2 regions of the Caballeronia sp. INML3B genome follow, and region 1 is predicted to be linked to the other one. Evidence: riboswitches for the same ligand, from Rfam matches in the RefSeq annotation. Region 1 holds a riboswitch; the other holds the start of a gene.

Region 1 (4,210 bases):
CACGATCGCCGCCTGGTGCTCGTCGTCGTTGCTCGCGAGCACGGACGCCTGATCCGGCGACACCATCGCGTTCTTCCACAGCGAGATGATCGACTGGATCTTGCGGATCAGACCCTTGTCGGTCGTGCCGAGTTGTTCCTGGACCATGCCGAAACAGTCGTCCGAATCCATGATCGAGAACTGCGGCTTCAGCCCGACGTGCTCCGCTTCCTGCCGCATGATCTGCACGCCGAGCGAGTGGAAGGTGCAGATCGTCAATTGATTGACGGGAATCTTGCGGCCTTCCTTGCCGGGCGTCGTGAGCGTCTTGCCTTCGAGCAGCTTCGCGGTGCGCTCGCGCATTTCGAGCGCCGCCTTGTTCGTGAACGTGAGCGCGGCGATGTGCTTCGGCTCGAAGCCGCGTCCTTCGATCAGATGCGCGATCTTCTGTGTGATCACGCGCGTCTTGCCGCTGCCCGCGCCGGCGAGCACGAGACAGGGACCATCGAGATAGCGCACGGCTTCGCTTTGCGCGGCGTTGAGACCAGCGGACATCGTATTGGGCTTCTGGAGTTTGGGGCGCGCTTGCTGAAACCCGCGCGCGGAGGAGAGCGCGATGTTAACACGATAGCGGCGGCGCGGTTCCGGCCCTCGTTCGTGCCACAATATCCGATCGAATTTACGACAGGACGATGCCCGCATGAGCACAGCACTGAAAGTCGGCGTGATGGGCTACGGCCTCGCCGGCGCGACATTTCACGCACCCGTCATCGAGCACTGCGGCCGGGCGGAAGTGACGGCCATCGCGACGAGCCAGGCCGAACGCGCGACGGCGGATTATCCGAACGCGCGGATCGTCGCGGACTTCGAGGCGCTGCTCGCCGTCGACGGGCTCGAATGTGTCGTCGTGGCGACGCCGAACGACACGCACTTCGATCTCGCGCATCGCGCGTTGTCGGCGGGCAAGCATGTGGTCGTCGACAAGCCGGTCACGCTTTCCGCGCGCGACGCCCGCACGCTCGCCGATCTCGCGAAACAGAAGGGGCTGCTTTTCGCGCCGTTTCACAACCGCCGCTGGGACGGCGATTTCATGACGGTGCGCGCGCTCGTCGAAAGCGGACGGCTTGGGCGCATCACGCATTACGAATCGCATTTCGACCGTTTTCGCCCGAAAGTGCCGCAGCGCTGGCGCGAGGAAGCGGAGCGCGGCGGCGGCCTGCTGTTCGATCTGGGGCCGCATCTGATCGATCAGGCGCTGACGCTCTTCGGCGCGCCGCAGACGGTGACGGCGTTCGTCAAGGCGCATCGCGATCACGCGCACGCGCCGGATTACGTGCATCTCGTGCTCGGCTACGACGACAAGGAAGTGATCCTGCACGCCAGCGCGCTCGCGGCGCTGGAACCGCCACGTTTCGCGATCCACGGCACGCGGGGCAGCTATGTGAAAAACGGGCTCGATACGCAGGAAGACCAGTTGCGTTCCGGCATGCGGCCCGGCAATCCGGAGTTTGCGAAGAATCCGCCGGGCGTGCTGCGCGAAGTCGATGGCGATCTCGACCTGCGTCATGAATTCGCCACGAAGGACGGCGCGTATATCGAGTTTTATCGCGCGCTGGCGGCGTCGATTCAGGACGGCAAGCCGTTTCCCATTTCGCCGCAGGACGCGGTCGATACGATGACGATCATCGAACTGGCGATTCAGAGTGACCGGGAAGGGCGGCGCGTGCCGTTTCGGCAACTCGCCTGAACATCGTTCAGCGGACGTGTTCGGTGTCCATCGAACGCGCCCGAATCCGTTTGACAAGCCCTATTCGGTCGCGTAAATTCTGCCGCACGCGTCGGGAGAGCGCGTGGTTTCGTTCATGCAGCGAAGACCGCGCCGCCGAAGGGGCATACCCGCAAACTCTCAGGCAAAAGGACCGACGGCGTCGAGGAATTCGTTTCCTCGCACTCTGGAGAGCGGCAGCGGCTTCCTCATGAAGCCAGTTGCCCACCGAAGGGGCGCGCGATGAACCGCAGCACGACCGTGCACGGTTCGCGCAATCTCTCAGGTACCGAGGACAGAGGGGTCACGCATCGCATCCGCTACGGGGCATGAGCCTTGCGCGCTGCTTTCGGCAGCACGAAGAGGCATCGGCCGAGCGAAATGTGCGCGGCGTGGCCTTTTTGTTTCGCGAACCGAGGCCCCGATGACCGAACTTCAACACACGCCCCTGCACGCCGCCCACCTCGCGCTCAACGCGCGCATGGTCGATTTCGGCGGCTGGGACATGCCCGTCAACTACGGTTCGCAGATCGACGAGCATCGCGCCGTGCGCACCGACGCCGGCATGTTCGACGTGTCGCACATGCGCGTCGTCGATTTCGAGGGCGACGCCGTCCGCGAATTCTTCAGGTACGCCATCGCCAATAACGTCGACAAGCTCACGACGCCCGGCCGTGCGCTCTACTCGTGCCTGCTCAACGGCAACGGCGGCGTGATCGACGATCTGATCGTCTACTACTTTTCCGAAACGAGTTTCCGCGTGGTCGTGAACGCGGGGACGGCGGAAAAGGACATCGCCTGGTTCGGCCAGTTGAATGCCGAAGGCGAATTCAATCTTTCCATCACGCCGCGCCGCGATCTCGCGATCATCGCCGTTCAGGGCCCGACCGCGCGCGAAAAGACCTGGCAAGTGCTGCCGGACACGCGCGCGCAAACTCAGGACATCAAGCCATTCAACGCGGCCGTTTTCCCGTCGACGCAATATGGCGAGTTGATGCTCGCGCGCACCGGCTATACCGGCGAGGACGGCTTCGAGATCGTCGTTCCGGCGACACAAGTCGAAGCGTTGTGGAACGCGCTCGCCGCCGTGGGCGTGAAGCCCGCCGGCCTCGGTGCGCGCGACACGCTGCGTCTCGAAGCCGGCATGAACCTGTACGGTCAGGACATGGACGAGACGGTTTCGCCGCTCGACGCCGGCCTCGCATGGACCGTGGATCTGAAAACGCAGCGCGATTTCGTTGGCCGCAGCGCGCTCGAGGCGCACGGCTCCAAGGCCAATTTCGTCGGGCTCGTGCTGATCAAGGAAAACGGCAAGGCGGGCGGCGTGCTGCGCGCCCATCAGAAAGTCGTCACGCCGCACGGCGACGGCGAGATCACGAGCGGCACCTTTTCGCCGTCGATGCAGGAATCCATCGCCTTCGCGCGCGTGCCGGCGGCTGTCGCCGTCGGAGACACGGTGCAGGTCGTCATCCGCGACAAGCAACTTCCGGCGCGCGTGGTAAAACTTCCGTTCGTGCGCAACGGCAAGGTTCTCGTCGAGCTGTCGTAACGCCGTCGCGCCCGTTTCCTCGAATCAAGAACCTCACGAAAGCACACGCAAGGAGCATCCAATGAGCATCCCGGCCGATCTGAAATACACCGAATCGCACGAATGGGTCCGCACCGAATCCGATGGCACGCTGACCGTCGGCATCACCGATCACGCGCAGGAAGCGCTCGGTGACATCGTCTTCGTCGAGCTGCCCGCGGCGGGCAAGACCGTGACCGCGGGCGATGCGATCGCCGTCATCGAATCGGTGAAAGCGGCATCGGACATCTACGCGCCGGTCTCGGGCGAAATCGTCGCATCGAACGACGCGCTCACGTCGGCGCCCGATCAGGTGAACGGCGCGCCGTACGAAAGCTGGCTCTTCAAGATCAAGCCGGCGGGCGACGCCGGCCTGGACAAGCTGCTCGACGCCGAAGGCTACGGCAAGTCGATCGGCGAATAACTCATCTCAATGACGATTGCGGCTCAACGGTGAGCCGCATCGCAGGAACTCACATGAAGCTCGAACACCCGGATCGCCTGATGAACCGCACTTCCCTGTCACTCGCCGCGCTCGAATGCCACGACGCATTCGCCGAGCGGCACATCGGCCCCGATGAAGCGGACCAGCGCGCGATGCTCGAAGCGCTCGGTTTCGCGTCGCGTGCGGCCTTCATCGACGCGGTGATTCCTGAATCGATCCGCCGCAAGGAAACGCTGCCGCTCGGCGCGTTCACGCAGCCGAAGAGCGAAGCGGAAGCGCTCGCGTCGCTGCGCCGGCTGGCGGACGAGAATCTGGTGTTTCGAACCTACATCGGCCAGGGTTATTACGGCACGCACACGCCGGCGGTGATCCTGCGCAACGTGCTCGAAAATCCGGCGTGGTACACGGCTTACACGCCGTATCAGCCGGAGATTTCGCAAGGCCGTCTGGAAGC
Region 2 (4,210 bases), on a different contig from region 1:
GGCTTCGCGATCGGGGCCGCTGAAAATCTCGAGCATCCGCTTCGGCGTGATCTGCCATGAAAAACCCCAGCGATCCTTGCACCAGCCGCACCGACTTTCCTCGCCCCCATTGCCGACGATCGCGTTCCAGTAGCGATCGGTCTCTTCCGCGCTGCCGGTATGCACCATGAAGCTCACCGCTTCGTTCGGCTTGAAGTTCGGGCCGCCGTTCAGTCCGAGGAAGCGCTGGCCGAGCACGGTGAACTCGACGGTCAACTCCGGCCCCTGCCCCACGCCCGGCTTCGCGGACGCATGGCCCGCGCCGACGCGGCTATCGGGAAAGGTGGCGGCGTAGAACTCCGCCGCTTCACGGGCATTACCGTCGAACCAAAGGCAATTGACGAGTTCGGCCATTTCGCGCTCCTTCGGACAGTGAACAGTGCGCCGACGATATCACGCCGGCGTATCCATCCTCACCCGCGACGACGCGCCAACGTGCACGCGCTTCGAAGGCAAACGCTGCAACACCGCCTCCGCAACGATCTCCGCCGTCGCGGCCGACAAGGTCCAGCCGAGATGCCCGTGCCCGGTGTTATAGAACACGCCCGGACGCCTGCCCTGCCCGACTTTCGGCAGCATGCCGGGCAACATCGGGCGCAGGCCGCTCCACGGAATCACGCGCGCGGTCGACACATCGGGGAAATGACGCCGCGTCCATTCGACGAGCGGCGCGATGCGGTCCGCGCGGATATCGCGATTGAAGCCGTTCAGCTCCGCCGTGCCCGCGACGCGGAAACGGTCCGCGCCGAGCCGGCTCGTGACGATTTTCGCGCGGTCGTCGAGCAGGCTGACCCACGGCGCGCGATCGCGGCTCTTCGCATCGTCGAGACAGACGGTGATCGAATAGCCCTTGACCGGATAGACGTTGAGATGATCGCCCGCCATCGATGCAAACGCCCGGCTGCCCACGCCCGCGCAGATCACGATGCCATCGAACTGGAGCGCCTGCGCCTCGCCCGCATGCTCGACGGTCAGCGTGAGCCGCCCCGCCTGTTCGTCGATGGATGTCACCGACGTGTCGTAGCGGAACTCGACGCCGTGCCGCGCGCATGCATCGGCGAGTCCGCGCGTGAACTTGTGGATGTCGCCGGTGGAATCCGACGGCGTGAAGAAGCCGCCATGAAACGAGCCGCGCAAGGCCGGTTCGATCGATGCGATCTCTTCCGGCGCGACCGGGTGACGGTCGAGGCCCGCATCGCGCAGGATTTCGTTGACCCTCGATGCGGCGTCGAACTCCTTGCGGGTCGCGTAGAAATGCAGAATGCCGCGCCGTTCGAGATCGAAATCGATGTTCTCGTCCCGCGCGATGCGAAACAGATGCTCGCGCGCCGCGATCGCAAGGCGCACCGTCTCGGCGGCATTCGCACGATAGTTCGGAATCTGACGCAGGAACTCGCCGATCCAGCTGTACTTGTGCCAGCCCGGCCGCGGATTCATCAGGAGGGGCGCGTCGCGCGTGAACATCCACTTGAGCCCTTTCAGCACGGTGGAACGGCTATTCCACACTTCGGCGTTGCTCGCCGAGAGTTGCCCGCCATTGGCGAAGGACGTTTCCATCGCCGCATAGCGATGACGCTCGAGAACGGTGACGCGAAAGCCGCGCTGCGCAAGGGCGTAAGCGGTCGTGACGCCGGTGATCCCGGCGCCGATGATGGCGATTCGTGACATGACATGATCCAGATTGATTGAGCATCGCCGGCTTTGGCCACATGCCGCAGCCGGCACCGATGCCCCATCTGTCCATGTACCTGAGAGTTTCGCCCGCGGGCCGCCCGACATTCGCGTCGGCAGCCGGGGCTCCCCTTCGGTGGGCGCGTTCAGGCGCCGCTCTCCAGATGTTCCGGCGCGCACGGTCCTTTTGCCTGAGAGTTTCCGGGGCGGTTGCTCCGTCGGCGTCGTCGCGGGGGACGAGCTCTTCCGTGGCGCGTTGTCGAACTTTTTGACAATACCGGTACAAAACTGACGTGGCAAGCCCCCGTCACGTTGACAGACCGCCGCGCTCGCCGTCAGACTCCCGTCGTTCGTTCTTTCGCAGCTCAAAAATGCCGTCTTCCCAATTGTCCGTCTACTTTTTCGCGCAGGCCGCGGTGATCGTGCTCGCGAGCCAGCTTGTCGGCAGGCTTGCGCAGCGCGTCGGCCAGCCGCAAGTGGTCGGTGAAATGATCGCGGGCGTGCTGCTCGGGCCGTCGCTCTTCGGAATGCTTCTCCCGCACTGGCAGCAGGCGCTCTTTCCCAAGCCGACGATGGGCATGCTCTACGTCGCGGCGCAGCTCGGCGTCGGGCTCTACATGTTCCTCGTCGGCACGGAGTTTCGCGCGGACCATTTCCGCGCCCGCGCAAGAAGCGCGATGAGCGTGTCGCTTGCCGGCATCGTGGCGCCGTTCGCGCTCGCGTTCGCGCTCACGCCGTGGCTGCACACGATCCCCGGTCTCTTCGCGGAGAAGGTGCGGCTCTACGAGGCGTCGCTCTTCCTCGGCGCGGCGATCGCGATCACCGCGTTTCCGATGCTCGCGCGCATCATCCACGAACGGGGGCTTGCCGGCACATCGCTCGGCACGCTCGCGCTGACCGCGGGCGCATTCGACGACGCCGCCGCGTGGTGCATCCTCGCGATCGTGCTCGCGAGCTTCGGCGGCTCGTGGATGGGCGCCTACGCGGCGATCGGCGGCGGCGCGGCCTTCGCGCTCTTCATGATCTTCGCCGGCGGGAAGCTGCTGCGCCGGCTCGCGGCCGGATTGAATCCGCACGCACCGCTGCCCACGAGCGTGCTCGCCACCGTGATGGTGCTGTTCTCGCTCTGCGCATTCGCGATGGACGCAATCGGCATCCATGCCGTGTTCGGCGGCTTCCTGCTCGGCGTGGCGCTGCCGCGCGGCCCGCTGACGGAAAAGCTGCGCGACATGCTGCAGCCCTTCGTCGTCGTGTTTCTGTTGCCGATGTTCTTCACCTACTCGGGCCTCAACACGCGGCTCGACATGCTGATGGACCCGGCCATCATGCTTGCGGCCGTCGTCATCCTGCTCGCGTCGTTCGGCGGCAAGGGCATCGCATGCTGGGCGGCCGCGCGCGCCAATGGCGAGCCTTCCGGCGACGCAATGGCGATCGGCGCGCTGATGAATGCGCGCGGTTTGATGGAACTGATCATCATCAACATCGGACTCGCGGCGGGCGTGATCCTGCCCGGACTGTTTTCGATCCTCGTGCTGATGGCCGTGCTCAGCACGCTGATGGCCACGCCGCTCTTCAACTGGATCGTGCGCCGCAATGCGGCGCTGCGCTCGGCTATCGCGCGCTAGCGGGCGGGAGCGCGGGCTTAGAATAGCGGGACCCACACGTATCTCGTTCAGCCCATCATGCGCTCCTGGCGACTCGACCGCGTCTCATCGAACGGGCAGCTCGATCTCAGCCGCGCGACCGGGCTCGTGTCGTCGATCGGCAGCGAGGATTCCAACGCGCTCGCCGCCGAAGTGCTGAAGCTGCTCGGCGACGTCGCCGCGATTTCGCAGTGCACGATCTTCGCGTATGAATTCGGCAACCGGCCGCGCACGGTGTCGGTGGCGGATCATCGCGGCGGGCGTTTCCTGCGCGATGTCGCCGACACCTACGCGTGCCATTTCTACGCGCTCGACGGCAATCAGAAGATCGTTTCCTCGGCGCGCAACGACAAGCCCGGCTCCATGCTCGTGCTGCATCGGCAGACGAGCGAGGACATCGCGCACGAGGCGTATCGCGCGGCGTGCTATCACCAGCCGAACGTGTCGGACCGCGTGTCGCTGCTCGTGCAGCCGAGCGCGGATCTGTGGCTCTCCGTGAACCTGTATCGCGACACGCGCTTCGGCAACTACCATCCGCGCGAGATCGCGTTGATCGAAGCGATGGCGCCGCTCATCGCGCACGCGGCGAAACATCATTACGCGATCTGCGGGCAGCGCGACATGCCGATCTCGCATCTGATGCTCGCGCGCGTGCGCGGCCTGTGCCCGGAGTTGTCGAAGCGCGAGCTCGACGTGCTGACCGGCGTGCTCGAAGGCCGCACCGCGCAGGAAATCGGCGATGCGATGGGCATCAAGGCGACGAGCGTCGTCACATATCAGAAGCGTGCATACCGCAGGCTCGGCATTTCGAGCCAGCGGCAACTGTTCGCGCTGTGCATCGGGCCGGGCAAGGTCTG

Evidence for each region. A riboswitch is a leader RNA that binds a small molecule or an ion and turns the genes downstream of it on or off. The one in region 1 is predicted to bind glycine.
Region 2: linked by a shared signal. The riboswitch ahead of NCS58_RS29160 (D-amino acid dehydrogenase) and the one ahead of gcvT (glycine cleavage system aminomethyltransferase GcvT) in region 1 are both predicted to bind glycine.

The regions. Positions count from the first base shown of each region.
Region 1 is NZ_JALQDI010000001.1:31,357-35,566, reverse strand. Features, by position in the region: gene NCS58_RS00160 (UvrD-helicase domain-containing protein) at 1-534, opposite strand, end outside; gene NCS58_RS00155 (oxidoreductase) at 680-1,726, shown strand; glycine riboswitch at 1,809-1,911, shown strand; glycine riboswitch at 1,922-2,053, shown strand; gene gcvT (glycine cleavage system aminomethyltransferase GcvT) at 2,169-3,293, shown strand; gene gcvH (glycine cleavage system protein GcvH) at 3,355-3,735, shown strand; gene gcvP (aminomethyl-transferring glycine dehydrogenase) at 3,789-4,210, shown strand, end outside.
Region 2 is NZ_JALQDI010000073.1:25,949-30,158, reverse strand. Features, by position in the region: gene NCS58_RS29165 (VOC family protein) at 1-393, opposite strand, end outside; gene NCS58_RS29160 (D-amino acid dehydrogenase) at 433-1,707, opposite strand; glycine riboswitch at 1,773-1,877, opposite strand; glycine riboswitch at 1,888-1,961, opposite strand; gene NCS58_RS29155 (cation:proton antiporter) at 2,082-3,335, shown strand; gene NCS58_RS29150 (LuxR C-terminal-related transcriptional regulator) at 3,393-4,210, shown strand, end outside.